One region of the Serratia ureilytica genome, then DNA from elsewhere that is predicted to be linked to it. Evidence: predicted binding sites of a transcription regulator. Region 1 holds the regulator's gene; each other region holds the start of a gene.

Region 1 (9,980 bases):
GAGCTGGCCTGCGGGTTGTTGACCGACATCTCCCCCAGTGCGCGCATGATGATGAAGGCCACGATGCCGCCGATCAGGTAAGCCAGCAGCACGCTCGGGCCAGCCATTTTGATGGCGTCCGCCGAGCCGTAGAACAAGCCGGTGCCGATGGCCGACCCCAACGCCATAAAGCGGATATGACGCGTGCTGAGGCCGCGTTTCAGCTTATTGTCGGGGACAGTGGTGGGTGACTGTTGTTGCATGAAAATGACCCATAGTTTTAAACGTAAAAAAGCCACGGACATGTCCGTGGCCCTGGATTAAGCCGGGGGATTATCAGTGCGCGGTCACTTGGGAACGCGTGCACACCCGATCATAAATCGCGACCAGCGCCAGCATCAGCAGCGAAGGCGGCAACCATGCCAACCCCTGCTCCGCCAGCGGCAGGTGAGTGGTCCAGGCCGGCAGCAGCTGCTGGAAACTGGAGGCTTTCACCGCGTCAAGGATACCAAACAACAGGCTGACAAGCATCACCGGCGCGATGATGCGTGGCGCGCTGTGCCACCAACGCAGGGTGAAGCTCAGCACCACCAGCACGATGCACGGCGGATAAATCGCGGTCAGCACCGGAATGGAGATCTGAATCAGGTGGCTCAGGCCGAGGTTGGACACCACCATCGAGAACAGGCCCAGGATAAATACCAGCGTCTTGTACGAGAACGGCAGGTATTGCGCGAAGAACTCGGCGCAGGCGCAGGTCAGGCCGACCGCGGTCACCATACAGGCGATGAAGATCAGCGCCGCCAGGAAGAAGCTGCCGAGGCCGCCAAAGGTGTTCTGAACGTAAGCGTGCAGGATCACCGCGCCGTTGGTGGCGTCCGGCACCAGCGCGCCGCTGCCGGAACCCAGTTTGAACAGGCTCAGGTACACCAGCGTCAGGCCCACGCCGGCGATCAAACCGGCCAGAATGGTGTAGCGGGTCAACAAACCGGCGTCTTTCACGCCGCGCGAACGCGCCGCGTTGACGATAACGATGCCGAACACCAGCGCGCCCAGCGTATCCATGGTCAGATAGCCGTTAACGAAGCCGGAGGAGAAAGGCACGCTCTGATAAGCCGTCGTCGCCGGAATCGGCGCGCCGGCAGGCCACAGCAGCGCGGCGATGCCCAGTACGGCCAGCGCGACGATCTTCAGCGGCGCCAGCACATGGCCGACGGTATCGAGCAGGCGGCCCGGATACAGAGAGATGCCGATCACCAGCGCGAAGTACACCAGGCTATAGATGAACAGCGGCATGGCCCCGTCGCCGGTCAGCGGGGCGATGCCCACTTCGAAGGACACGGTGGCGGTACGCGGCGTCGCGAACAGCGGGCCTACGGCCAGGTAGCAGACGGTCGCCAGCAGCAAGCCGGCGCCGCGGCCGATTGGCGAACTGAGGGCGTCGATGCCGCCGCCGACGCGTGCCAGCGCGATGACGGTGATGACCGGCAGGCCCACGGCGGTGATCAGGAAGCCCAGCGCCGCAGTCCAGACGTGTTCACCGGACTGCAAACCGACCATCGGCGGGAAGATGATGTTCCCGGCCCCGACGAATAAGGCAAAGGTCATAAAGCCCAGTGCCAGGATATCTTTTGACGTTAAACGATGACTCATACGATGTCGTGTTGCCTGTTCAAATGAAAAAAAGGGTCCGATAGCGTGGTGGCGTGACGCCCCACCCGGTTGCCGGCATGCCCGATCGTCGCCGCGCCAAATAAGCACCCTAAACGCAGTCGATCCGGCGTTTATGTCCCTATTCGAAAGTGGCCGCTCATAAAGATGGGCAAAATTTTAGGAGTTATAAAAATGGAGGTTTAATCCGACAACGAAGGCTAAGGTAAACGTTTATAGCGCTTCAAGGCAAGACGCACGGCGAAAAGCAGAGCTATCGACCATATAAACTTTTGCCACCAGTCGATCATATTGGTTATCAATAAATATACACTACATGATTTGTATCATTTTTGAACAATGAATTCACAAAACGTGAAGCATATATCGCTTTACCGCTCGAAATCGCCAATGAAAAGCCGATTTTCGCGTGGTATGAGCTTCGTTTCGCCATAAAAAAAGGTGAAAATTGCGCCGTTTTTTGTCGCTTATTGCGCCATGGCCGGCGCGAGCAGTGGCAACCCCAGCGCCTGACGGGTCTTCTGCAGGGTGGCCGGCGGTAGCGGCAGATAGCCGTCGTGGTTGACCAGGCTCTGGCCTGGTGTCGACAGCACGCGATCGAGGAACGCGGCGGTCAGCGGCTCCAGCGGTTGATGGGGGGCTTTGTTGATGTAGATATACAGATAGCGCGACAGCGGGTAGCGATCGTTGCGCACGTTGGCGGCGGTAGGCGCGACATAGTCCTCTCCCGACTCCGCCAATGGCAGCAGCCGCACGCCGCTGGCGCGAAAGCCAATGCTGGCGTAGCCGATGCCGTTGAGCGAACCGGCCACCGCCTGCACCACCGAGGCCGAGCCGGGCAGCTCATTGACGCGCGGCATAAAATCGCCGCCGCACAGCGCGCGCAGTTTGAAATAGCCGTAGGTGCCGGACGCCGAGTTGCGGCCGAAACGCTGCAGCGAACGCGTCGCCCAGTCGCCACTCAGCCCCAGCTCGCCCCAGCGCGTCAGCGGTTTGCTTTCGCCGCAGCGCCGGGTGGCGGAGAAAATGCGGTCGAGCTGCTGCAGATTGAGGCCGCGCAGCGGATTATCCTGATGCACCAATACCACCAGCGCATCCACCGCTACCGGCACCGCCAGCGGCGCATAGCCGTAACGGTGTTCGAATGCCGAGATCTCGGCCGCCTTCATCGGCCGGCTCATCGGGCCGAGCTGCGCGGCGCCCGCCGCCAAGGCGGTCGGCGCGGTCGACGAGCCGGCGGCCTGGATCTGCAGGTTAACGTTGGGGTAATGCTGGCTGAAATCCTGCGCCCACAGCGCCATCAGATTCGCCAGCGTGTCGGAACCGACGCTGGACAGGTTGCCCGCCAACATGCCGTCAGGCTGCGCCAGCGCGCCGCGTCCGGCCAGCAGCGCCAGGCAAAGCAACAGCCCTCGGGTTATTCGGGTCATACCGGTGTCTCGCGTTAATTTTTCACCGCATTCTCTGATAAAGCGGCGGGAACAATCAACCGATTGGGCAAGGTAAAGATAAAGCGGGTGCCGATCCCCGGTTCGCTGAGGATCTCCAGCCGCGCGTCGTGATGGCTGAGCGCGTGCTTGACGATCGCCAGCCCCAGCCCGCTGCCGCCGGTCTGGCGCGAGCGAGCCTTGTCGACGCGGTAAAAACGCTCGGTCAGGCGCGGCAGGTGTTCGGCGGCGATGCCCGGCCCGTTGTCGCTGACCTGGAACTGCGCGCCATGCGCCGTCTGTTGCCAGCTCACTTCGATATGGGTGCCCTTTGGCGTGTGGTTGACCGCGTTGTACACCAGGTTAGACACCGCGCTGCGCAACTGGTCTTCATTGCCGAACACGTTGAGCTGTTCGTTCACCCGGAAGGTGATCTCATGATTGCCGCCGCTCAGCGATTGCGCCTCGCGCTGCAACACCCGCAGCATCAGCGGGATATCCACCCGCTCGTTCATGTCGACATTGGGCGCCGCCTCGATGCGCGACAGCGTCAGCAGTTGCTTGACCAACCCGTCCATCCGGCGGGTCTGCTCTTGCATGGTGCTGAGCGCCTTGCTGCGCAGCGAACCGTCCTGCTCTTCGTCGCCCATCATCTCCAGGTAGCCCTGCAGCACCGTCAGCGGCGTGCGCAGCTCATGGCTGACGTTGGCGAAGAAGTTGCGCCGCGCGCCCTCCAGCTGGCGCATCTGGGTGACGTCGCGCGCCACCATCAGCAACTGCCCTTCGGAATACGGCATCACGCGGAATTCGACGTAGTGTTCGTTGTTCAACTGCAGCGTCAGCGGACGCGAAAACTCCTGCTGTTGCAGATAGTGGCTGAATTCCGGATAACGCAGCAGGTTAAGGATGTGCTGGCCGTTGTCTTCCGGCCAGCGGAAGCCGAGCAGATGCTGCGCCAGCCCGTTGCACCAGAAGATGTTGCCCTCGACGGTGGTCATCACCACCGCGTCAGGCAGCGATTCGGCCCCGCTGCGAAAACGCTTGATAAGCAGCGCCAGCTCGCGCCGGCGGCGGCGGTTGCGCTGCTGCATCTGATACAGGCCATAAAACAGCGGCTCCCAGCTCCAGCGGCCGGGCGGCGGCGTCATGCTGCGGTCGATCCACAGCCAATGGGAGAGTTTGAGCTGGTTGTAGAAATTCCACACCAGCGCAGCCAGCGCGGAGGCCAGCAGGAACCAAGGCAGATAACCGAAAATCAGCCCCAGCAGTAAGGCGGGCAAACAAAAAAGAGCCAGCTCCAGAGCCAGCCTCTTCCACGACAGACGTTCTAACACGGCATATTCTCCAGCGCGGCGCGATCAGTAGCGCGTTGAGAACCGGTAGCCGGTGCCCCGAACGGTTTGAACCATTTTATCATGCCCACTGGTTTCTAACGCCTTGCGGAGCCGACGGATATGCACGTCAACGGTACGGTCTTCCACATAAACGTTAGTGCCCCAGACGTGATTAAGCAACTGCTCACGGCTATAAACCCGCTCCGGGTGGGTCATAAAGAAGTGCAACAGCTTGAACTCGGTCGGCCCCATGTCCAGCGCCTGATCGTTCGCCATCACGCGGTGGGAGGACGGGTCCAGGCTCAGCCCTTGCATTTCAATCACCTCCTCCACCGCCATCGGTGAAATGCGGCGCATGACCGCCTTGATGCGCGCCACCAGCTCCTTGGGCGAGAACGGCTTGGTGATGTAATCATCCGCCCCCACTTCCAGGCCGCGTACCCGGTCTTCTTCTTCGCCGCGCGCGGTCAACATCATCACCGGGATATCGCGGGTCAGCGCTTCGCGCTTCATATGTTTGATAAACTGAATGCCGGAACCCCCGGGCAACATCCAGTCAAGCAACACCAAATCAGGGAACGGCTCAGACAGACGCGTCACGGCGCTGTCATAATCCTCGGCTTCCAACGGTTGGTAACCATTTTGTTCCAACACAAAGCACACCATCTCACGGATCGGCGCTTCGTCTTCCACCACCAGTATGCGTCTTGCCATCGTCAATCCTGCCAATGTGTTAGCGACTTTTCGGGCGCCATTATGCGTCAGTTTTGTGACACTTTTATGAAAAAAACCGGCTGTTATAGGCAGTAAGCATAGCGATTATTTCCTGCAGTAAAGAAAAATCATCCGGTTGTCATCATCATTGCGCCGGGACAGCCGCCGCCGCGGCCTTTATAATCATCGCCATTATCTTTGCATCCGGGAGTGTCATGCGCCTGATCCACACCTCTGACTGGCACCTTGGCCAGTACTTTTTCACCAAAAGCCGCGCCGCCGAGCACCAGGCTTTTCTGAACTGGCTGATCGAACAGATCGAACAGCAACAGGTGGATGCGCTGATCGTCGCCGGGGATCTGTTCGATACCGGCTCACCGCCCAGCTATGCCCGCGAACTGTACAACCGCTTCGTGGTGGAACTGCAGCGCACCGGCTGCCAGTTGGTGGTGCTGGGCGGCAACCACGACTCGGTGGCGACGCTGAACGAATCGCGGGAGCTGCTCTCCTGCCTGAACACCACGGTGATCGCCAGCGCGCAGGGCGCCCCGGAACAGCAGATCGTGGTGCTGAACCGGCGCGACGGCCAGCCGGGCGCGGTGCTGTGCGCCATTCCGTTCCTGCGGCCGCGCGATCTGCTCACCAGCCGCGCCGGCGAATCCGGCGCACAGAAACAGCAGGCGCTACAGGAAGCCATCGCCGAACATTATCAGACGCTGTATCAGGCGGCCTGCGAGCGCCGCAACCAGCTGGGCTTGCCGCTGCCGATCGTCGCCACCGGCCACCTGACCACCGTCGGCGTCACCACCTCCGACTCGGTGCGCGACATCTATATCGGCACCCTCGACGCCTTCCCGGCACAGGCCTTCCCGCCCGCCGATTACATCGCGCTCGGCCACATTCACCGCGCGCAGAACGTCGCCAAGTCGGAACATATTCGCTATAGCGGCTCGCCGATCCCGCTCAGCTTCGATGAACTGGGCAAAGCCAAAAGCGTCTTCCTGGTCGATTTCGCCGACGGCGCCCTGCAGCAGGTAGACGCTTTAACGATCCCGCAGTTCCAGCCCATGCAGCTGATCAAAGGCGATCTGGCCGAGATCGAACGGCAGCTGCAACAATTTGCCGACTATGCCGGCGAGCTGCCGGTGTGGCTGGATATCGAAGTGGCGACGCAGGACTACCTCAGCGATATCCAACGCCGCATCCAGCTGATGGCGGATGAGCTGCCGGTGGAAGTGGTGCTGCTGCGGCGCAGCAAAGAGCAACGCCGCCAGGCGATCGCGCAGCAGGACAAAGAAACGCTGAACGAGCTGAGCGTCAACGAGGTGTTCGAACGGCGCCTGGCGCAGGAGGCCGACATGCCCGAAGCGCGCCAACGGCGGATGCGCCAGATGTTCCGCCAGGTGGTCGATGCAGTGCAGCACAACGCAGAGGAGACCAACCCATGAAGATCCTCAGCCTGCGGTTAAAAAACCTCAATTCGCTGCAGGGCGAATGGAAAATTGACTTCACCGCCGAGCCGTTCGCCAGCAACGGCCTGTTCGCCATTACCGGCCCGACCGGCGCAGGCAAAACCACCCTGCTGGACGCCATCTGCCTGGCGCTGTACCACCAGACGCCGCGCCTCAACGTCACGCCGAGCCAGAATGAACTGATGACCCGCCACACCGCCGAATCGCTGGCGGAGGTCGAATTCGAGGTCAAGGGCGTCGGCTATCGCGCCTTCTGGAGCCAGCGCCGCGCCAAAAATGCGCCGGACGGCAATTTGCAGGCGCCGAAGGTCGAACTGGCGCGCCGCGAGGACGGCAAGATCCTGGCGGATAAGGTGCGCGACAAGCTGGAGATCACCGCTGCCATCACCGGGCTGGACTTCGGCCGCTTCACCAAATCGATGATGCTGTCTCAGGGGCAGTTCGCCGCGTTCCTCAACGCCGACGCCAACGATCGCGCCGAGCTGTTGGAAGAGCTGACCGGCACCGAAATCTACGGGCGGCTGTCCGAACAGGTGTTCGAGTCGCACAAGCTGGCCAAAACCGACCTGGATGGGTTGCACCAGCGCGCCAGCGGCATCGAGCTGCTGAACGACGAGCAGCGCCACTCCTTGAGCGAACAGCTGACGGCGCTGAGCGCGCAGGAAATCACCCTCGGCGAGCAAACCCAGCAACAGCAACAGGCGCTGAGCTGGCTGCAGCAATGGCAACGCCTCCGGCAACAGCAAAGCGAGGGTCAGCTGCGGCTGGAAACCGCCCAGCGCGAGCAGGCCGAGGCCGCCCCGCAGCTGCAGCGGCTGGCGCTCAGCGAACCGGCCGAGAAATTGCGGCCGCTGCGCGGCGAACGCGATCGCTGCCGCGCCGAGCTGCAAACGATACAACAGCAGGCAGCTCAGCTGACGCAGCAACAGGAACAACACTCGGCTCAGTTGGCGCCGCTGCAGCAGGCGGTGGAGAAAACCCGCCAGGCGCAGCAAACCCATGCCGAGCATATGCGGCAACAGCAACAGCTGATCGACGAGCAGGTCGCCCCGCTCGATCACCAAATAGCCCAACTGCTATCGACCCAGGCCGAGCGGCGACAGGCCGGCGATGCCGCCGCGCAGCAGTGCGCTAAACAACAGACCGCGCTGGAGCAACTCACCGTCCAACGCCACCAACTGACGACGCAGGCCGCACAGCATCAGCAGCAACTGAGCGCGCTGAGCGAAGCGCTGGCCGTTCAACAGCAACAGCAGCAGGCACTGGAGGCGAAAACGCCGCTGGCCCCGCTGCGCCAGCGCCTGAGCGCCCTGGCAGACCTGCGCCCAACGCGCCAGCAGCTGTTTACTCTGACATCCCTTCACCGTCAGACTCGCGAGCGTCTGGCCCGGCAACAGGCGGAGCATGCCGAGCGGCAAACGCAGCTCGCCGGGTTGCAACAACAGCTGGAGAACGCGCGTCAGCAATTCAAACAGCACAAGGCGCAGCTGCAGGAAGTGGAGCGGATCTACGAACTGGAAAAACGCATCGTCAGTCTGGAGGCGGAGCGCGCCCTGCTGCAGAACGGTGCCCCCTGCCCGCTGTGCGGTTCCACCAGCCATCCGGCGGTAGAGCAGTATCAGGCGGTGCAGCCTTCGGCCACGGAACAGCGTTTGGTCGAGATGCGTACCCTCGCCGAGAAACTGCAAACCCAGGGCACCGAGCTGCGTACCCGCTGCGAAGGCCTGCAGGAACAACAACAGCGCCAACAGCAAACCATCGCGCAGGATGAACAGCAGCTGGCTGCCCAACAGCAGCAGTGGCGGCAGCTCAGCGCACCGCTGGCGTTCGACTTTACGTTGGCGGATGGCGAGCAACTCAGCGCCTGGCTGAACGGCTGCGACGACGAAGAGCGGTGCGGGCAACAGGCGCTGCAGCAGCATGAACAGGCGGCGCAGGCGGTACAGCAGGCGAAAGACGCGCTCACCGCTCTGCAAGCGCAGCAGCAGCAGACGCAGCAACAGCTGGCGTTGCTCGAAGAACGCTTTACGCTGCTGCATAAAGCCCACGCCGACAGCCTGCAACAGCAGCAAGAGCTGCAACAACGCTGGCAAGAAGGCGAGAAAACCCTCGCTGAACGACGTGCGCAGCGGCTGGCGCTGTTCGGCGAACAGCAGGTGGCTCAGGTGCGCGAACAGCTGCGCGCCAAACAAACCGCCTGCGAACAGGCCAGCGTTCAGGCCGCCGAGCAGTGGCAAAAGGCGCAGGAACTGCGCGAACGCCTGGCCGGCCAGCAGGCCGGGTTACAACAACAGCACACCCAAATGCAGGAACGGCTGCAGCAGGCGCAGCAGCAATGGCAGCAGGCGCTGGCCGACAGCGAATTCGCCGATGAAACCGCCTTCGCCGCCGCGCTGCTGGACGACGCCCTGCGCCGCGAATTGCAGCAGCGCAAAGAGCAACTGCAACAGCGGCAGGTAGAGGCTGCGGCCCTGCTGACTCAGGCGACGCAAACGCTGGAGCAGCATCGGCTGAACCGCCCTGAAGGGGTGGATGAAGCCAACGCGGATCTCGACGCGCTCACCCAATCGCTGGCCGCGCTGGCACAGCAGTTGAAGGCGCTGCAGCTGAGCCAGGGCGAACTGCGCAACCAGCTGGAAAGCGACGCCGCCCGTCGTCTCAATCAACAGGCGCTGTTCGAGCAAATCGCCCGCAGCCAGCAAGACTACGACGACTGGAGCTACCTCAACCAGCTGATCGGCTCGAAAGAAGGCGACAAGTTCCGCCGTTTCGCTCAGGGGCTGACGCTCGATCACCTAGTCTACCTGGCCAACCTTCAGCTCGGCCGGCTGCACGGGCGCTACCTGCTGCAGCGCAAAACCAGCGACGCGCTGGAGCTGCAGGTGGTGGACACCTGGCAGGCCGATGCGCTGCGCGATACCCGCACCCTGTCCGGCGGCGAGAGCTTCCTGGTCAGCCTGGCGCTGGCGCTGGCGTTGTCCGATCTGGTTAGCCACAAAACCAGCATCGACTCGCTGTTCCTCGACGAAGGCTTCGGCACGCTGGACGCCGAAACCCTCGATACCGCGCTGGACGCGCTGGACAGCCTGAATGCTTCCGGTAAAACCATTGGCGTGATCAGCCACGTCGAGGCGATGAAAGAGCGTATTCCGGTGCAAATCAAGGTGAAAAAGGTCAACGGGCTTGGCGTCAGCCGGCTGGAGGCGCACTTCAGGCTGGAATGATCCCGCCGCGCGCGGCGCAGAAGTGTGACCGTGGCGGCACTCCGCGGTGAAAAGCGTTGAGCCGCGGCGAGCACGGGTTATTATGCAGGCATAACAGGATTGTTACTGTATCCCCTCCGCCGCTCAGGCCGCAGGGCAGAAACATAAAATACAGGCAAA
Region 2 (9,980 bases), 430 kb from region 1:
GTGGGCATAGCGCGCCCCTTCCATCAGGATCAGGTCTTCACCGTAGATCTGCGCAAAGTCATCGATATCCAGACTCAGGGTGACGTCGCCTTTCAGCCCGCTGGCCTTGAGCTGGCAGGAATCGACCAGCCGCAGCGAGGAATCCAGTTTCAGCTGCGCCTGCACCGCCGGCAGACTCTGCGCGTCCACCAGTTGATACAGCGGATACACCGCCTTGGCGTGGCTGAACGCGTTGCGATCGCGCTGCGCTTGGGTGATCACGCCGCCGGTCAGCTCGACGAACGGCGTCACGTCGATCTGCTCACCGGCCGCGGCAAAGCTTGCCGACAGCAGATCCAGCAAGGCATGTTCCGACGGCACGAAGCCCGGCGTGTTGCAGCTTTGACGATATTGCTGATTAAAGTGCGTGAAGGCGTTCTTGCCTGCCTTGTCGACCATCAGCATCGCGAAGAACAGCTTGGAGCGCAGATCCCACTGGTTGAGCGGCGTGCCCTGAGCGATCAAATCGATGATTTTCTTCTCGACGCCGGCCGCGTTGCCGTAGTTATACAGCCACCCCTCCTGGTATTTGCGTTCCCCCAGCATCACGTCCTGATAGCAAGCGGCATAAATATTGTTCCACATCTCACCGGTGGAGAAATATTTGTCGCCCATAAAGTGCCCCTGATAGCCGTGCGCGATCTCATGCAGGCTGCCCCAGTTGCTGTCTTTCGGCGTCAGCCAGAAGCTGCTGACCGAGTTGCTGGTTTCCGCCGTCCAGCGGCCGCCGTAATACGCGGCGCCGGCGCCGTGCTTATCGGCCTTCATAAAGTAGCGGTTGCGAATATTGCGATCGGATTCGTGTTCAGCCTCGAACGAGACACCGGTCAGCGCATTGTAGAAAGTGAAAATGCGATCGTAGTAGGCGATCAGCCCGTCGATGTTTTTCGCGTCGCCCAGCGACTTCAGCGTCGGTTTACTGATTTTCGGCACCAGCAACACTGCGTATTCCGCATCGACCAGGGCAAACTCGGCGTCCCGATCGTCCCAGCGGGCAAAGAATGCGGCTTCGTTTTCGCCACGGCGATAAACCGGCAGCGCTTTCGCCGTGTCCGGGTACTCGAACTCCAGCGCCGGCTCGCCCTGCCCATACGGCGTATCGATGAACGGCACCGAGACGGCATTGACCTGGGCCTCGACCCAGCTCGCGCCGACGCTGAATTCCGCCTCCGTTTTGCTGTCGTCATTCAGCAAACGCAGCGTGAGCTTGCCGGTAAACGCCGCGTTGGTCTGGCGCACTCGCAGCACCTGCCCGGCGGCGAGAATGACGCCCAGGTGCTGGCGATCGTGATCGATGCCTTTGCTCATGCCTGCCGCATCCAGCCAGACCGGCCGGGTCAACGTGTAAAGTGATTGGGTTTTCGTGATGGTTGGCATCCTGCTTTCCTCATGGTTTGGGTGATTGAATTGACCATGAAAAAGTAACCGGATGGGCGGCACGCCCTCCATCGATGGCGGGTGGCTGAGGGCCAGTACAACAAAGGTAGGAGGGAGGAGACAATAAAAAAGGCGCAACCTTGCGATTGCGCCTGATGTTCGGTGAACGCTGCGCGTTACTCGCCGCGAACGCGCTGCGCCAACCCTTTGAGGAAGTAGCGCAGCATCTGATCGCCGCACGGGCGGTAGTTCTTGGTGCCCTCTTTGCGGAACAGCGCGCTCAGCTCCGGCTTGGAGATGCGGAAGTCCACCGCGGTGAAAATCTGGTGCATGTCGGTGTCTTTCAGCTCGAACGCCACGCGCAGCTTTTTCAGCACCAGGTTATTGGTGATCGGCAGTTCAACCGCCGGCGCCGGGAACTTGTCGTCCTTGCCGCGCTTGAAGAACACCAGGCCGTTAAGGAAGTGCGCCATCACTTCGTCAGGGCACTTCTCGTAGCCCGGCTCGCCTTCTTTGATCACGTAAGCGTCCATCGCCGACACCGCCACCTCGAAATCGTCCAGTTTGATAATCTCGACCATTTTGGCGTTGTTAATGCTCAGCATATAGCGCACGCTGCGCAGCACGTCGTTGTTCATCATGGGATTGCATTGCCTTTACTTGTCTAACGGGGACGTGCGCATTGTAAAAAAATGCCCCATACCCAAAATAATTGGAGTTGCATCGCGGCGGCAAATTTGTAAGCCCCCGGAGCATAGTTAACTATGTGACCGGGGCGCGCAAATGCAGCCAACAAAGAGGCAGCTCCAAGTATGACGGGTATGGCCGCACACCTTGAATGTGCGGCAGTATAGGGATCGGCAAGGGGTTTCTCAATCGATTTGGCTTTTTTGCTGATACAGCGGGATATCTTCGCCGATGATGTACTTGTTGCGCAGCATCGACGAGACCTTGTCCATGATCATCACCACCACCACCAGGATCAGCGTGATGAACATCACTACGTCCCAGTTCCACAGCCGCATATTCTCCGCATACACCAGGCCGATGCCGCCGGCGCCGACGAAGCCCAGCACCGCCGCTGAGCGGGTGTTGGACTCGATCTGGTACAGGCTGAGCGCCAGGAAGGTGGGGAACGACTGGGTGAAGATGCCGTAACGGTGCTTCTGCAACCCGTTGGCGCCCACCGCCGTCAGGCCGCGGCTGGGGGACTTGTCCACCGCCTCATGGCCTTCGGCGTACAGTTTACCCAGCAGCCCGACGTCCTGCATCACGATAGCCAACACCCCGGCGAGCGGCCCCATGCCGACGGCGCGCACGAAGATCAGCCCCCAGATCGCCATGTCGATGCCGCGCAGCACGTCCAGTAAGCGGCGCACCAGCACCGAAATTGGCCGCAGCAGCGGCGTCGACATCACGTTGCGCGCGGCGAAGAACGACAGCGGCAGCGCGATCAGCGACGCGGTGATGGTGCCGGCGAACACGATGGCGATGGTGATGCCGATCTGCTGGAAGTAGTACATGAACGGCCAGTTGGCGAAGTCATGCCAGACGAACATGCGCAGGAAATAGCGCCCCAGCTGCTGGCAGCCGTTGATAAACTGCGGCCAGCTAATGCCGAAGACCAGGAAGAAGAACACGTAGTACAGCACGATCGCCAAGGCGATCAGGCCGACGGTGCGCAGGTAGCGCCCCTGCTGCGCGAAGATCGCCGGATGCTGCTGTTTCAACTGGCGCAGCGTTTCCGCCGATGCCGGAGTGCCCGCTGTCATTTTGCCCCCTCCACCACGCGCTTGCGCAGCTCGCCCGACACGTAGTCGAGCACGGAAACCACCACGATGATCAGCAGCAGCGTCATGCTGACCTGATCGTAACGGTCGAGTTTAATGTTGGTCATCAGCTCCTGGCCGATGCCGCCCGCCCCCACCAGCCCCAAAATGGTCGACTGGCGGAAGTTAATCTCCAGCCGCATGAAGCTGTAGGAGAGAAACACCGGCTTCACCTGCGGCCACAGGCCGAAGCGCATGCGCTGCAGCGGCGTGGCGCCGCAGGCCGCCAGCCCGCGCACCGGTTTGTTGGAGGCGGTTTCGATCGATTCGTAGAACAGCTTGGTCAGGCTGCCGATGGTGTGCAGCGCCAGCGCCAGGAAGCCGGGAATGGCGCCGATGCCGAACGCCATTACGAACATCACCGCCCACGCCAGCTCCGGCATGGTGCGCAAGAACGCCACCAGCGTGCGGATCGCGAGCCGCACCGAGGCCGGAGTATAGGTATTGCCGGCCGCCAGAAATGCCAGCACGGTCGCCACCAGCACCGAGAAAATGGTCGCCGCCAGCGCCAGCTGCAGGGTCTCCCAGATCAGCGGCAGCTGAATGTTCAGGCGATAGCCCCAGTAGGCCAGCGAGCCTTCGGTACGCCCATCGGCGAACAGCAGGTGCCAGTGCAGCGTCGGCACGGTTTCGGCCAGGTAGTCGAAGAAGTGCGGAATAGACACCCAGACGGTGTGCAGGTTGAACTCGGCGAGGTTGCCGGCGCCCAGGTACAGCACCACCAGCCCGAGCGACCACAGCAGCGCTTCGCGCTTTTGCTTGCTGCGGATCCGTTGGTAATAGTGTGCGAAATCGGTATTCAAAACAGGTCTTCCATCGTTATGGAACAAGGGGTTCAGCATGCTGAACCCCTTCATTCGGGCGGCCGAGGCAGCCGGGAATCAACGGTCGCCTTTGGTCAGCTCGCGCTTCATATCGATGATGGTCTGGTATTCCGCCAGGGTGGTGTCGCCGATGTGCTGTTTGCCGCCCATCGCTTTGATAAAGCACGCGTGATCGTCTTTATCCAGCTTCTTGATGGCGGTGACCACTTTGGCCTTGAAGTCGGCCGGCAGCGAGTTGCTCACCAGGATCGGGCCGTTCGGGATCAGCGGCGACTGCCAGATGATGCGGATCTGCTTCATCAGGTCCGGGTGATCCATGCGGATCATGCGGGTGAACGCGCCGCTGGTGTAGCCGGTGTTGTAGTCGCCGATCATCGACGCCCAGGTCACCGCGCCTTCGAACTGGCCGTTCAGCACGCCGAGGATGTCCTGCTCGTGGCCGCCGGAGAAGGTGACGCTGGAGAAGGTGTTGTTGTATTTGTTGTCGACCGTGCCGCCGAACAGCTTTTTAAACGCCTGGTTCGGGATCAGGAAGCCGGAGGTGGAATCCGGATCGGCGAAGCCGATGGCCTTGCCCTTCAGGTCTTCCAGTTTCTGGTACGGGCTGCCGGCCTTCACCACCACCACCGAGTGGTAGCCGCGCGACTGGTCGACGTCGTCAACCGCGATGCCGACGATGTCCACCGCTTTCGGATCCTTGATGTAAACCGAAGCGAACGACGACGGCGACATGCTGAGCACCAGGTCAATCTTGCCGCCCAGCAGGCCCTGGATCACGCCGGAATAGTCGGACGAGTTGCGCAGCTTGGTATCGACGTTCAACTCTTTATCCAGGAACTGCTTCACGCACTGGTTATCGCCGATCTGCTGGGTGGCGTTCTGGCCGCCGAGAATGCCCAGGTTCAGCTCTTTCGGCGCATCCGCTGCGGCAGCATTAAATACCATCATCGCGCCGGCCATCAGGGTGGTCAGACTCAATACTTTTTTCATTAGGTGTGCCTTGTGTGTAAAGGGTAAAGGTCAAAAGTGCTTCAATGGATCTGATTGGCTTCCTCGCCATACAGCTGGTGCAGGATCCGTTCGTTCAGTTGCGAAGGATGCCCGTCAAACACGATCTTCCCGTGGGCGATGCCGATCACCCGCGAGCAATACTCTTTCACCAGTTCGACCGAGTGCAGGTTCACCATCACCGCGATGCCGTCTTCGCTGATTTTCTGCAGCGCGTCCATGATGCGGCGGGTGTTTTTCGGATCGAGCGACGCCACCGGCTCATCGGCCAGCAGGATTTGCGGGTTTTGCATCAGCGCGCGGCAGATGGCGACGCGCTGCATCTGGCCGCCGGAGAGGTGCTCGGCGCGCTGCAGCGCGTGCGGCAGCATGTTGAGCCACTGCAACAGCTCGATGGCGCGAGCGCGGTCGGCGTCATCGAACAGTTTGAAGAAGGATTTCAGGGTGGAGGTGTGGCTCAGGCGCCCCAGCAGCACGTTGGTCATCACGTCCAGCCGCGGCACCAGGCAGAAGTCCTGGAAGATCATGCCGCAGCGCGCGCGCCATTGGCGCATCTGGCGGCCGGCAAGCTGGGCGATATCCTGCGCCACGCCATCGTCTTCGAAGTGCAGCATCTCGCCGCAGCTGGAAGGAATGGTGCCGTTGAGGGTATGCAGCAGCGTGGACTTGCCTGCGCCGGAGCGGCCGATCACCGCCACGAATTCACCGGCGTGCAGATCGAAATTGATGTCATCCAGCACGCGCTGCTGCGCTTTGTAAGCTTTGCCGAGCCCCTTGACCGATAACACTTTGCGGGATGCGGCGACGTGCTGCCCTGGAAAGTCGTGCTGCGCCAATTTTAACAGTGCCTGAGCCATATGATTTCTCTGGTTTCAGTGGCTAATCATTATGGGCACCTATTAACGGATAAGTTTATGACAGTGGGATGATGGTTTTATGGCCGGGGCGTGACGCGTGCCGCCCCGGCGTACGCATCATTCCAGGCTAAAGAAGTCCAGCCCCAGCGCCGCCTTGACCTGCTGCAGCGTCTGCTGGCTGACCTGATGCGCGCGGCGGGTGCCGTGCTGCAGGATGCGCGTCAGCTCGCCTTTATCGGCGATGAACTCGGCGCGGCGGGTGCGGATCGGCTCAAGCAGGCTCTGCAGGCAATCCTCCAGCAGCCGTTTGATTTTCACGTCCCCCAACCCGCCGCGCCGATAGTGCGCCTTCAGATCCGCCACCAGCGCGGCGTCTTCGCAGAAGGCGTCCAGGTAGGTGAACACCATGTTGCCCTCCACCCGGCCGGGATCGCTGACGTTGAGATGGCCGGGGTCGGTGAACATACTCATCACCGCCTTATGCACCTCGTCGGCGCCGGCGCCAAGCTGGATGGCGTTGCCGCGCGATTTCGACATCTTGCCCTGCCCGTCCAGCCCCGGCAGACGCCCGACGTTGCTCAACAGCGGCTGGCACTCCGTTAATATCGGTTGGCCGACGATGTGGTTGAAACGCCGCACGATCTCATTGGTTTGCTCCAGCATCGGCAGCTGATCCTCGCCGACCGGCACGTGGGTGGCGCCAAAGGCGGTGATGTCCGCCGCCTGGCTGACCGGATAGATCAGAAAACCGGCCGGCAGGCTGCGGGCGAAATCCTTCTCGGCGATTTCGTTTTTCACCGTCGGGTTGCGTTCCAGCCGCGCCACGCTGACCAGATTAAGGTAGTACATCGTCAACTCGGCCAACGCCGGCAGCGCCGACTGCAGGCAGATCGTGGTCTTATGCGGATCGATGCCGACCGCCAGATAGTCGGCCACGACGTTGAGCACGTTGGCGCTGATTTTTTGCGGGTTGTTGCCGTTGTCGGTCAGGCCCTGCAGATCCGCCACCATCACCGTTTGGTTATGCTGGTGCTGCAGTTCGACGCGTTGGCGCAGCGAGCCGACGAAGTGACCTAAATGCAGTGGGCCGGTGGCGCGATCGCCGGTAAGAATGGTGTAGCTCATGACAGTGCTCCTGAAGGTCTGTAGACCGCCGGATCAACGCCACAAAAAATAATGCCGCCAAACCGGCGGCATTAAAAAGAGATGTGAATACTCGTGCCGCCTCAGAAGAGGCGCCACCATGACTGATTGTGGGTGGAGTGCATCGATATATTCATGCCATCAAGGTATACCCGCAGCGGCAGCGCGTCAATAGCCCGCCGCCGGCGCGTAAGACGGCGTTACACTCCGGCATTTGCGTTCCTGGCCCGGCGCGCTAGGGTAAAACCTTCAACCTGAAAAAGGAGCGCATGATGAAGATCGGATTTGCCGGACTGGGTAGGATGGGCAGCGCCATGGCGGCCAACCTGTTGCAGGCGGGCTTCACCTTAACGGTATGGAACCGCTCGCCGCAGGCGGCGCAGCCGCTGGTGAGTGCCGGCGCGCAGCAGGCCGAACGGCCGGAGCAGCTGGCCGATGCCGACGTGCTGATCACCATGCTGGCCGACGATGCCGCCACGCAACAGGTGGTGGTTGACAGCGGGTTGCTGCAACGGATGAAACCGGGCGCGCTGCATATCAACATGGCAACCATCTCGGTCGAACTCGCCCAGCGTTTGACGGCGCTGCATGCGGAACACGGCATCGGCTATCTCGCCGCGCCGGTGCTGGGACGGGTCGACGTGGCCGCCGCCGGCAAGCTGAATATTCTGGCGGCCGGCGATAGCGAGCTACTGAAGCAAGCGCAGCCGCTGTTCGATGCCCTCGGCCAGAAAACCTGGCACTTCGGCGCCGACCCGGCGCAGGCCAACGTGGTCAAAATCGCCACCAACTTTACCCTGGCCAGCGCCATTGAAGCGATGGCGGAAGGCAGCGCGCTGGTGCGCAACTACGGCGTTTCCGGCGCCGACTACCTGCAGATGCTGAGCGGTACCGTCTTCGCCGCCCCGGCCTATCAGGGCTATGGCGCGCTGATCGCCGCCGAGAAGTATTCACCCGCCGGATTCCGCTTGGCGCTGGGGCTGAAGGACGTCGGGCTGGCGCTGGCCGCCGGCGCCGACAGCCATACGCCGATGCCGTTCGCCGGGGTGCTGAAAGACAATTTCCTCGACGCGATGGCGCAGGGGGATGCGGATCTGGACTGGGCGGCGCTGGCCAAGGTAGCGGCGCGACGAGCGGGCCTGAAATAACGAACGGGGGCGTTGGCCCCCGTTTTCCGTACTCAGAACACGATGTCCGCCGCGGGCACGGCGCGGATCGGCACGCCGAAGCTGTCGATATTCGACAACGTCTCGTTATGGTGGGTACGGATCAGCAAACCATCGGCATAGGATTTGTCGTGGCAGGTATGCGCATCCGCCGCCAACGTCACCGGATAACCGTGCGCCGCCGCGCTGCGCACCGTGGTATCGATGCAAAACGGCGTGGAGTAGCCGCAAACCACCAACTGCGATACGCCGTTGGCGATCAGTAACGCGCCGAGCGAAGTGCGCAGGAACGAGTCCGGCGTGGTTTTATCCACCCGATGGTCGCCCGGCGCCACCTTCAGCGCCGCGAGCACTTGCCAGGCGGCGCTGCCGTGCGGCAGTTCGTCGTCCGGCGTATGGTGCTGAATCACGATCACCGGCACACCCGCCTGGCGGGCGCGCTCGCTCAGTTGGTTGATGCGCGCAACGGTGCCCGCGGCATCCGCCGGCGGCGGCGTAAACAACCCTTCCTGCACATCGATAATCAACAGCGCGCTGGTCATGGCGGCTCCCGAAGAGAAGACAAGACAAGTCGCGTCAGCACACCGGCTGGCGCGGGCGGAAAATATGGTCGACGCCCTGCTCGCGCAGCCTGTGCACCAGATCGTGCCCGCCGTTCGGCGTGGCGTGCGCCAGCTGGCGCTCGGCGGTAAACACCGGGCTGGCCCAGAACAGGTTCACCGGGTCGCCATACTGCTGAGGCAACGTCAGGTGCGCGTGATGCGGGTAGAAGGACGACGATAAAATATAGCCTTCATAGCCCAACGGCGCCACGTCGGACTCCAGCGTATGCCCTTCGCCGATCCAGGTCAGCCGCGCCCAAGGGGCGTGAGCGAAACCGGCCAGCGCGCTGGCCATCTGCACCGCGTTGTCTTCGGTCATGTATTGGCTGTCGATGGCGATCGCCATCTCCATGCGGCGATAGCGCGAAGCCTCATCGTTGAACAGGATCTCCACCCACGGCATCGGCCGAATGCTGACGCCCATGGTGAGGAAGTAATAGATGCCGTCGCGCTCGTGCTGAGTGATGGCCATCGGCGGCCACTTGCCCTGATCGATGGCGTAGTATTTTACCGAAGGGCCGAAATGCTGCTCATAGCGCGCCTGAAAATCGCGCTGCATCTTCGGCCACGGATTGCCCTCTTCACGCTGCCAGCTGCGCCAAAACTGGCGGGTGCTTTCCGCCTGCGCATATTGCGTGTTGGTCGAGGCCGAACCGAGCGGATAGGCCAACGGGCTCTCCTTGATGCAGCTGGCCGAATAGCACACCGAATGGTCGATATACAGGCTCCAGCCGGGGATCACCGCCAGCAGTTGGCCGTAATACCACAGGGCCGCGCCGTCGTCGCTTTCGCTCCACACCACCATCAGCCCTTCCGGGTTCAGCGGCGCTTCCCCTTCCAGGTTGCGGCAAAATTCCGCCGCCAGCATCGGCGGTTGCCCCTGCTCCAGCGCGGCGCGATCTTCCTGCAACGGCGCGGCGGCCAGATTGCGCAGCCAGCAGGCGCGCACCTGATAGCGATCGCTGTAGGCTTCGGCGGGATAGATGTAAAAATAGGCTGCCCTGCTCCCTTGCTGAACCACCGCGACCAGCGTCTGGTTCTCATTGCTGACTTCAGCAAGTACGTATGACTCGTTCATATCACCTCAATAGGGTCAGGGCGCGGCAGAATCGGCTGCGCGCAAAAAATGGAATGT
Region 3 (9,980 bases), 2.3 Mb from region 1:
GGCCAACCGTTCAACGCTGAGATCGTCGGCGAGATTCTCCAGGATCCAGGACTGCAGGTCGCGGATCGGGCCCGGCGATTTGGCCTGGTTGAGCGGGTAGCGGCTGAACTGCGCCTGCCCGCCGGGGCGGCGCAGAAACATCACCAGATCCTGCGCCACTTCACGCGCCTGCACGAAGCCGTAGTCGTCCTCCACCAGCGCCAGCGTCAGGTCGAAGCCGGAGCTGACGCCGCCGGAGGTCCAAATCGGCCCGTCCTGCACGTAGATCGGGCCGTTTTCGACCTGCACCTGCGGGAAACGCGCCTGCAGCGTTTCCGCCAGTCGCCAGTGGGTGGTCGCCCGCCGTCCGTCCAGCAACCCGGCTTCGGCCAGCAACAGTGCGCCGCCGCAAACGGAGGCGATACGGCGCGTCTGCGGCGCCGCGCGGCGCAGCCAATCCGCCACCAGGGCGCCCTCTTCTTCGCTCGCCCCTTTGCCGGCGACGATCACGGTATCGCGCGGCAGGAACGGATCGAGATCCGCCAGGCGATGGTCGGCCAGCAGGCTCAGGCCTGACAGGCCGTGCACCACTCGGTGAGATTGCGTAGTGGCGACCGCGATCTGATACAGCGGCGTCTCGGCGGCACTCAGGCGATTAGCCTGCATCAGGATATCGGCGATGCCCGCCGCTTCGAACAGCATGCCCCCTTCAGGGACGATAATCAGGAATGTGTGCATGGCGATAATAGAGAGAACGGTCAAAACAGGTCAGGAAGCCACTGTATAAGAAAAGCGCCGCCGGTTCACCCTGCGGGCATAAAAAAGCCCGCCGATAACCCCGACGGGCCTGGAAGGAATAGTCATTTAAATCTGTGGCAGAGTCACCCCGCCGGCGCGCGCCAATTGCGCCAGCAGCGCCGTTTGAAACGCCTCGTCGTGTACCGCCGCGTGAGGCTCGAACCGCTGCTGATGATGCCAATAGCCGCCGGACGCCAGGGCCTGAGGTTCATCGCTGCTCACCAGCCATGCCTGCGTCACATGCCCCAGCGCCAGATCGTCGGGCGCGTCCGCGCCGCCCATTTTGGTCGGCACCCAGCCGGGATCGACCGCGCTGCTGATGACGTCGGGCCACAGGCGCGCCACGGCGGCGGCCAGCGTGGTGACGAACAGCTTGCTGTCCGAATAAGAACCGGCGGCGCCGCCAAGCCAATCTACGCCGTTCAGCTCCGCCACGCCGTCAAAGTGCATACTGCTGCTCAGGTAGACGATACGCGTGGGGCGTTCGATCAGGGCCGTCAGCAGGTAGGGCGCTATGACGTTCACCGGCATCACCTGCGGCCCGGTGAACATGCCGGCGTTGTGGATCACCGCGTCCGGACGGCCGAGGCGATTGACCTGCTCGGCAAGCTGCCGAGTCTGCTGCACATCGGACAAATCGCCGATCGCCGCCTGTGCACCGCGATCCAGCAGATCGCGCACCGCGTCCAGACGGCCGGGTGCGCGCGCATGCAGAATCACCTGATGCCCTTCGTCCAACAGCGTTTGCGCGGCGGCGCGGCCCAGCCCGTCCACCGAACCGGTAATGAAAATGCGTGACATGCCATCCTCCGTTTAGCGCCAGCCGAGCGCCGGCGCGACATGGGTTAAAATCGATTCGATCACGTGGGCGTTGTAATCCACGCCCAGCTGGTTAGGCACGGTCAGCAGCAGCGTATCTGCTTCGGCGATGGCCTCGTCCTGCGCCAGCTGCTCGATCAACACGTCCGGCTCGGCGGCATAGCTGCGGCCGAAGATCGCCCGGGTCTGCGCGTCGATATATCCGAGCTGATCGCCCTCCTTGCCACCGCCGCCGAAGTAGTTGCGATCCCGCTGATCCACCAGCGCGAAGATGCTGCGGCTCACGGAAACCCGTGGCTCATGCGCGTGGCCGGCCTCTTGCCAGGCGGCGCGGTAGGCGCGGATCTGCTTGGCCTGCTGGATGTGGAAGGGTTCGCCGGTCTCGTCGTTCTTGAGCGTCGAGCTTTGCAGGTGCATGCCGAGCTTCGCCGCCCAGACGGCGGTGGCGTTCGAACCGGCGCCCCACCAGATGCGATCGCGCAGCCCGGCGGAAAACGGCTCTGGCCGCAGCAGCCCGGGCGGATTCGGGAACATCGGCTGCGGATTGGGTTCGGCGAACCCTTCGCCGCGCAGCGCTTCCAGGAACACTTCGGTATGGCGGCGGGCCATGTCCGCGTCGGTCTCGCCGTCGGCCGGGGCATAGCCAAAATAGCGCCAGCCGTCGATCACCTGTTCCGGCGAGCCACGGCTGATGCCGAGCTGCAGCCGCCCGCCGGCGATCAGATCCGCCGCGCCAGCGTCTTCCACCATGTACAGCGGATTTTCATAACGCATGTCGATCACGCCGGTGCCGATCTCGATGCGTTGGGTTTTGGCGCCAATGGCGGCCAACAGCGGGAACGGCGACCCCAGCTGGCGTGCGAAGTGGTGCACGCGAAAATAGGCGCCGTCCGCCCCCAGATCTTCGGCGGCGACCGCCAAATCGATGGACTGCAGCAGCGCATCCGCCGCGGAACGGGTACCGGACTGGGCGGAAGGCGTCCAGTGGCCAAACGAGAGAAAACCAATCTTTTTCATCGGGCATCGTCCTCAAAGGCAAAACATGGGCCTACAGTGACAAAAATCGCGCGCTTTGCGCCAGCAAAATCGCCCCCGATCGCACTAAACGAACCGATTGCCGCCGCGCCGCCCGGCGATTGTAATCAAAAAACAAATGTCGTATAACAGGCAGCTCCGAGGGGTGTCCTGTTACGGGCTGAGATGGCGCAAGCCGAACCCTTTGAACCTGATCTGGGTCATGCCAGCGAAGGGACGGTTAGGCAACCGCGCGATCACCCGTTGCCTGTTCATACCTCAGCGTGCCCGGATCTCCACTGACTCAAGGAGGTCCCATGTCCATCACCACCCTGTTCGAAAGCGGTCTTTACGGCCGGCTGCGCCAACAGGCCGGCAGCCACTGGCAAAATTACGTCGATCACCCGTTTCTGCAGCAGCTGGCCGCCGGCACCCTGCCTGAACGCGCTTTTCGCCGCTACCTGACGCAGGACTATCTGTTCCTGCTGCACTTCGCCCGCGCCTACGCGCTGCTGGTCAGCAAGCTGCGCACCCTGCCGGAGATGCGCGCCGCCACCGCCTCGCTCAACGGCATCGTCGCCGAACTGCCGCTGCACGTGGCCTACTGCGCCGAATGGGGGCTGAACGAAGCGCAGATCGCCGCCCAGCCGGAGGCGGCGGAAACCATGAACTACACTCGCTACGTGCTGGACATCGGCCATGCCGGCGACGCCCTCGATCTGCTGGCCGGCCTGCTGCCCTGCGTGGCCGGTTATGCCGAAATCGGCCTGCGGCTGCTGCACGATCCCGCCACCCAAATGGAGGGCAATCCTTACGCCTCCTGGATCCGCAACTACGGCGACGAGGGCTATCTGGCCGGCGTGCACGCCGCCATCGAACTGCTGGAAACCGTCGGCCACCAGCGCGGCGCACAAAGCCGCTTTACCGAGCTGGCGCAGATTTTCACCACCGCCACTCAGCTGGAAGCGGCATTTTGGCAAATGGGGCTGAACGCCTCATGACCTCCCCGCGCCTCCCGCCCGGCATCCAGGTGCGGGATCTCACTCTGCGCTTCGGTCAACAGACGATCTTTGAGCGGCTGAGCTTCGACATCGCCGGCGGCAGCTTCGTCTCCCTGCTCGGCGCCAGCGGCGCCGGCAAAACCAGCCTGCTGAAGATCATCGCCGGGCTGGCGCAGGCCAGCTCGGGCACGGTGAGCGGCAGCGACGGCCTGCCGATCGCCGGGCGCATCGCCTACATGGGGCAAAAAGACCTGCTCTATCCGTGGCTGAGCGTCGAAGACAATGTCGCCCTCGGCTCGCGGCTGCGCGGCGAAGCGCCGGATCGGGCGTGGACGGCGCACCTGCTCGAGCGCGTAGGCCTGGCCGCGCATAGCCGCAGCCTGCCCGCCGCGCTGTCCGGCGGCATGCGCCAGCGCGCCGCCATCGCCCGCACGCTCTACGAACGCCAGCCAATCGTGCTGATGGACGAACCCTTTTCCGCGCTGGACGCCATTACCCGCGCCGAGATCCAGAGCCTGGCCGCCGAGCTGCTGGCGCAAAACACCGTGCTGCTGATCACCCACGATCCGATGGAGGCTTGCCGCCTGAGCCACCGGCTGCTGGTGCTGTCGCCTTGGCCGCTGGGCCTCGACGATACCCACCGCATCAGCGGGCAACCGCCGCGCGCGCCGGATGACGCCGACCTGCTGAAAAGCCAGGCCGAGCTGCTGCTGCAAATGGTGAGGGCAGCGCAATGAATATCGCCAAAGAGCGCGGCTTCACCCGTCTGCGGCGTGGGTTGACGGTCTTCATCGGCCTGCTGCTGCTGTGGTGGCTGGCGGCGCAAAGCGGCATTCCGGCCTTTCTGCTGCCCACGCCGGGCGCGGTGGCGCAGGCGCTGTGGGACGGACGCGGCTATCTCGCCTGGCACACGCTGGTCACGGCTTCGGAGATCGTCAGCGGGCTGGTGCTGGGCGTGTTGCTCGGCGCGGCGCTGGCGCTGTGCATGATCTTCTCGCCGCGCCTGCAGCGCTGGCTGATGCCGCTGGTGCTCACCAGCCAGGCGATACCGGTGTTCGCCCTGGCCCCATTGCTGGTGCTGTGGTTCGGCTTCGGCATGAGCGCCAAAGTGGCGATGGCGGTGCTGGTGATCTTCTTCCCGGTGGTGTCGGCCTTTTTCGACGGGCTGCGCCGGGTCAACAACGACTATCTCGATCTGGCGCGCACGATGCGCGCTTCGCGTTGGGCGCAGCTGCGGCACGTGCGGCTGATGGCGGCGCTGCCGGCCTTCGGCTCCGGCCTGCGCATGGCCGCCGCCGTCGCGCCGATCGGCGCCATTATCGGCGAATGGGTCGGCTCGGCCGAAGGGCTGGGCTACGTGATGCTGAACGCCAACGCGCGCATGCAGACCGACGTCTGCTTCGCCGCGCTGTTTATTTTGGTGCTGATGACCGTGCTGCTGTGGGCTGCGGTGGATGCGCTGCTGCGGCGCCTGATCGCCTGGGCGCCGGAAAACGACTGATGATTGCAACCATAACCAGGGATAAAGGAACGACCATGATCAAACAAACCGTTTGCGGGCTGCTGCTCGGCGCCGCCATCACCGGCCAGGCCGGCGCGGCCGAAAAGCTGACGCTGGTGCTCGACTGGTACATCAACCCCGATCACGCGCCGATTATGGTGGCCGAGCAGATCGGCGCCTTCAAGGCCGAAGGGCTGGACGTTAAGATCGTGCCGCCGTCCGATCCGGCGCTGCCGCCGCGGCTGGTGGCCGCCAAACAGGCCGACCTCGCCATCACCTATCAGCCGCAGCTGCATTTCTTCGCCGATCAGGGCCTGCCGCTGATGCGCGTCGGCACGCTGATCAACACGCCGCTGAATACGGTGATCGCGCTGGATAAAAACATCACGTCGCCGGCGGATCTCAAGGGCAAAACGGTGGGTTACTCCGTCAGCGGCATCGAACAGGCGACGCTGGCCACCATGGTCGAACACGAGCACCTCAAGCCGCAGGACATCAAGCTCATCAACGTCAACTTCCAGCTGACCAGCGCCCTGCTGGCGGGCCAGGTCGATGCGGTGATCGGCGGCTACCGCAACATCGAAGCGCTGGAGCTGAAGCTGCGGGGCAAGACGCCGGTGGTGTTCAACGTCGAAGATTACGGCGTGCCTGCCTACGACGAGCTGATCATCGTCGCCCACCGCGATGCGGTGAACGAGCCGAAAATTCGCAAGTTCCTCGCCGCGCTGAAGAAAGGCAGCGACTACCTGCATGCGCACCCGCAGGACACCTGGCTGGCGTTCGCCAAGGCGCACCCGGAGCTGAATACCGAGCTGAACAAACAGGCGTGGCAAGCCAGCCTGCCGCTGTTCGCACGCGATCCGGCCAAGCTGGATCGCGCACGCTACCAGGCTTACGAACAGTTCCTGTTCGACAACAAGCTGATCAAGAAAATCACCCCGGTGGAACAGTACGCGGTGGAGCTGGACTGATCACACCGAGGCGGCCGGCGGCGCCACCGTCACCTCGCCCTGGCCGCTGCGCTGCAAGGCCGCCTTCACCAGCCCGTTGGCCTTGCAGCGTTCGATAAACGCGTTCACGTAGGCGGCGCCCTGCGTTTTTTGCCGCGGCACCGCCATCGCCTGGCGAATGGCGGTGAAATGCCCGTCCAGCACTCGGTAGCCGGGATGGGCGGCCGCGGCGGCCAGCAGCGGTTGACGCACGCCGGCCGCCGCCTCCAGCCCGCGTTCGAAAAACAGCGCGATCGCCTCGGCGGAAGTTGCCGCCCGCACCAGCTGCGCCTGCTGCAGCGTGCGCGACAAAAACAGATCGTACGCAGCGCCCTGGCCGACCGCAATGCGTACCTCCGGCCTGTCGAGCTGCGCCACCTCAAAGTAAGGCGCGTCGTTCGCCACCAGGTAAGTCCCCTCAATGATCACGTAGGGTTCGCTGAAGGCAATTTGCGCCGCGCGCACCGGCTCGATGGCCATAAACGCCAGGTTCCAGGCGCCGCTGTCCAGGTCGGCGAACACCTTGCCGGCCGCGTCATAGGTCACCAGCTCCAGCGCCACGTCCAGTTCGCGAGCCAGCGCGGCGGCCAGCTCCACCGAAGCGCCTTGCGGTTTACCGCCGGGCCCGGCCTGCGCCAGCACCGGATTGCCGAGATTGATCGCCGCGCGCAACACGCCTTGCGGGGCCAGATCGTCGAGTACCGCTGCGGAAATCGTCTGCATACTTCCTCCTGAATGGCTGATGGACGCGCCGTCGTGGCGCTCATTAAGCGTAGAGCGAAACCTCCGACCAGCAAGATTTCGCCGCCGCGGCCGCCGCCGACGTGATTAACGTCACACTATTGTCATAAAAATGTACAATAGCCGCCGACCGTCGGCCGGAGCGGGACATCGCGCGTTGTTCCGCCGCCGACAATAGGCTATACCCTTCACTTTTCGCGCCGCGGCACGGTCGGCGGCGCAGACCAGGGCAGCAACGTTTTTTTCCAATCAGACAAGGTTTGGCGGATGGTTCTCGCAGTCGTTTCGTTTGTTCTTTTTTTGGCGTCGATCTTGATTTATCGCACCCGGGCCGCCGCCAACCGCTGGTGGTTCGCCATTCTGCTGACGCTGCTCGGCAGCTATCTGGTGCTGAACGTCATTCTGATCGCCAGCAACTACTTCACCGGCGACGGCATCACCGATGCGGTGATCTACACCGTCACCAGCAGCCTCAAAGGCGCGGGCATCAGCAAATACGTGCTGCCGTTCATCGGCCTGCTGGCGGCGCTGGGGCTTATCTTCGCGGTGCTGGCCCGCAGCCTGCTGCGCCGCAAGGCCAAAGGCAGCAGCGTGGCCTACAGCCTCGTCGCCGTGCTGCTGGCGCTGTTCTCGGTCGGCACCACCCCGGCGTTTCAGGACATCTCGCTGCTGGTCAAGAGCCAGATCGTCGGCGATACCGCCGATTTCACCACCTACTACAAGGCGCCGAAAAAGACCGTGCAGGGCAAACGGCCGAACCTGGTGTACATCTATGCCGAGAGCCTGGAGCGCACCTACTTCGATACCGAGCTGTTTCCCGGCCTGGCCGACGAGCTGAACGCCCTGCGCGCAGACAGCATCGATTTCAGCAACACCCAGCAATTGCCGGGCACCGGCTACACCATCGCCGGCATGGTCGCCTCACAGTGCGGCATTCCGCTGTTCGCGCCCTTCGACGGCAACGCCTCCAGCGCGGTCTCCACCTTCTACCCGGAGAACGTCTGCCTGGGCGACGTGCTGAAGGCCGCCGGCTACAGCAACTCTTTCTATCAGGGCGCCGAGCTGGCGTTCGCCGGCAAAGACACCTTCCTGAAATCCCACGGCTTCGACCACGTTTACGGTTTCAAAGAGCTGCGCGAACAGGTCGCCGATCCGAGCTACAAAAACGACTGGGGCTGGTACGACGACAGCGTGCTGGACGTGGTGTACGGCAAGTTCGTCGAGCTGTCCAAACAGCGCCAGCCGTTCTCGCTGTTTACCCTGACCGTCGATACCCATCACCCGGACGGTTTTATCTCCGCCGGCTGCAGCAAGAAAAGCTACGCCTGGCAGAACAAGGAAAACCGCTCGCTGAGCGCGGTGGCCTGCAGCCAGCAACACATCGCCGCGCTGATCGACAAAATCAAACGCTCGCCCTATTTCAGCAACACCGTGATCGTGGTGTCCTCCGATCATCTGGCGATGAACAACACCGCCTACGACATCCTGACCAAACAGAAGCGCCGCAACCTGTTCTTTATCATCGACGGCACCCGGCCGCAGGCGGAGCAGCGCAACGAGAAACGCAGCACGCTGGATAACGGCGCCACGGTGCTGGACGTGATGGGCGGTGACAACTATATCGGCCTCGGCCGCAGCAGCCTGTCGGCGCCGTCGCTGTCTACGGTGTTCCTGAATATCGAAGAGAAAATCAACGGCTGGAAACCGGCGGTGATCAATCAGTGGGGCCTGCCGAACCGCATCAGCGACTACAGCGTGGACACGCGCCAGCGCAGCTTCAGCTTCTCCGGCGTCACCTACAAGGTGCCGTTCATTCTGCGGGTGGGCGACAACCGCATCGAACCGATGTTCAACGTCTACCTCTCCACCCCGCTGCGCAAGCAGCTGGCCGGGCTGGGGGCGGGGGAGAAATTCGTCTGGGTCGATAAATGCTACGAGATCGGCCGGGTCTGGGCGCCGCAGCTGGCGCTGAGCACCGACATCTGCGTGGCCTCCGGCACCCTGGCCTCGCCGCCGCAGATCGTGCGGGCCAGCGGCGAGCGCTTTCGTGGCAAGGTGAACTTTACCGGCCCGGCGGCGGACAGCGTCGCCGATTACCAAAACGCCGTCGCCCGCCTGCAGGTGGACGACGCGGCGATGAAGTACCGGGCGGACGCCATCGAGTTCATGCTGCCCGGCATGCCGGAACAGGTGAAAGCCATTACCGGCGTCTCCGCCGTCGAGGAGTGGGGCCGCTGGTCCGACGCCAACCTGGCGCCGGCGGTCGACATCGATTATGTCGATCCGCTGCCGAAAAGCTTCGATCTGGTGCTGCGCGCCCGCGCCTACGGCAACAACGTCGGCGAACCGATTTCGGTGCGCGTCGGCGACGAAGAGCGCTTCGTGTCGCTCGGCGAGCAGGACAGCACCGTCACCCTGCGTTTCGACAACCCGCGTGGCGCGCAGAAGATCAGCATTACCCCGCCGGCACCGACCGAGCCGAAAGAGAGCGCCAGCGGCGGCTTCACGCCGAAGAAGCTGGGCATCGGCCTGGTATCGCTGAAGGTCGAAGCGGCCGCTCCCGCCTCCTGATCCCCCCGCCTTCACGGGCGCGGTAATTTCTTTGCCGTGCCCGTCATTTCGACCAAGCTTTTACGCCCTGCTTCGGCTAACCTGTGACGGTGAAACGCCGCCAATCCCGCCCCAGAGCCGGGACATCGAAGGAGAAAGTATGAGCTATGCCCCACCTCGCAGCGGCCTCAGCGCCGATCAGGCACTCGATCAACTGGAAGCCTTGTATGACGCCGCGGTAGACGCGCTGCGGCAGGCGGTCAGTGACTTTATCAGCCACGGCACCCTGCCGGACCCGCAGGCGCGCGCCGCCGGGCTGTTCGTGTATCCCGAGCTGCGCGTCAGCTGGGACGGGCAGCAGTCCGGCCCGAACAAAACCCGCGCCTTCGGCCGCTTTACCCATCCCGGCAGCTACAGCACCACCGTGACCCGGCCGCAGCTGTTCCGCCACTATCTGGCCGAACAGCTGGCGATGCTGGAACACGACTACGCCGCCCATATCGAAGTGGCGCCGTCGCAGCAGGAGATCCCGTTCCCTTATGTGATCGACGGCTCCAGCCTGGCACTCGATCGCTCAATGAGCGCCGG

The links. Region 1 encodes PhoB, which activates phosphate uptake and scavenging genes when phosphate is short. Its sites were predicted from a motif close to CTGTCATAAAACTGNCNNAT; they were not measured.
Positions count from the first base shown of each region.
Region 2: a site for PhoB is predicted at 5,990-6,009, ahead of phnC (phosphonate ABC transporter ATP-binding protein). Genes of this name have one in related genera too.
Region 3: a site for PhoB is predicted at 6,944-6,963, ahead of opgB (phosphatidylglycerol--membrane-oligosaccharide glycerophosphotransferase). Genes of this name have one in related genera too.

Region 1 covers NZ_CP071320.1:4,007,825-4,017,804, forward strand. Annotated here, with positions in the region: gene proY (proline-specific permease ProY) at 1-242, opposite strand, end outside; gene brnQ (branched-chain amino acid transport system II carrier protein) at 316-1,632, opposite strand; gene J0X03_RS18940 (PstS family phosphate ABC transporter substrate-binding protein) at 2,118-3,080, opposite strand; gene phoR (phosphate regulon sensor histidine kinase PhoR) at 3,095-4,411, opposite strand; gene phoB (phosphate response regulator transcription factor PhoB) at 4,436-5,125, opposite strand; gene sbcD (exonuclease subunit SbcD) at 5,341-6,573, shown strand; gene sbcC (exonuclease subunit SbcC) at 6,570-9,821, shown strand.
Region 2 covers NZ_CP071320.1:3,577,392-3,587,371, forward strand. Annotated here, with positions in the region: gene J0X03_RS16800 (putative mucin/carbohydrate-binding domain-containing protein) at 1-1,416, opposite strand, end outside; gene J0X03_RS16805 (YehS family protein) at 1,593-2,057, opposite strand; gene phnE (phosphonate ABC transporter, permease protein PhnE) at 2,289-3,188, opposite strand; gene phnE (phosphonate ABC transporter, permease protein PhnE) at 3,185-4,048, opposite strand; gene phnD (phosphonate ABC transporter substrate-binding protein) at 4,127-5,059, opposite strand; gene phnC (phosphonate ABC transporter ATP-binding protein) at 5,101-5,934, opposite strand; gene trpS (tryptophan--tRNA ligase) at 6,052-7,059, opposite strand; gene J0X03_RS16835 (NAD(P)-dependent oxidoreductase) at 7,350-8,225, shown strand; gene J0X03_RS16840 (cysteine hydrolase family protein) at 8,258-8,785, opposite strand; gene J0X03_RS16845 (suppressor of fused domain protein) at 8,820-9,923, opposite strand.
Region 3 covers NZ_CP071320.1:1,736,298-1,746,277, reverse strand. Annotated here, with positions in the region: gene J0X03_RS08090 (GlxA family transcriptional regulator) at 1-717, opposite strand, end outside; gene J0X03_RS08085 (SDR family NAD(P)-dependent oxidoreductase) at 844-1,578, opposite strand; gene J0X03_RS08080 (LLM class flavin-dependent oxidoreductase) at 1,591-2,613, opposite strand; TPP riboswitch at 2,763-2,865, shown strand; gene J0X03_RS08075 (TenA family protein) at 2,928-3,611, shown strand; gene J0X03_RS08070 (ABC transporter ATP-binding protein) at 3,608-4,348, shown strand; gene J0X03_RS08065 (ABC transporter permease) at 4,345-5,112, shown strand; gene J0X03_RS08060 (ABC transporter substrate-binding protein) at 5,148-6,083, shown strand; gene J0X03_RS08055 (transporter substrate-binding domain-containing protein) at 6,084-6,824, opposite strand; gene opgB (phosphatidylglycerol--membrane-oligosaccharide glycerophosphotransferase) at 7,110-9,413, shown strand; gene J0X03_RS08045 (AMP nucleosidase) at 9,553-9,980, shown strand, end outside.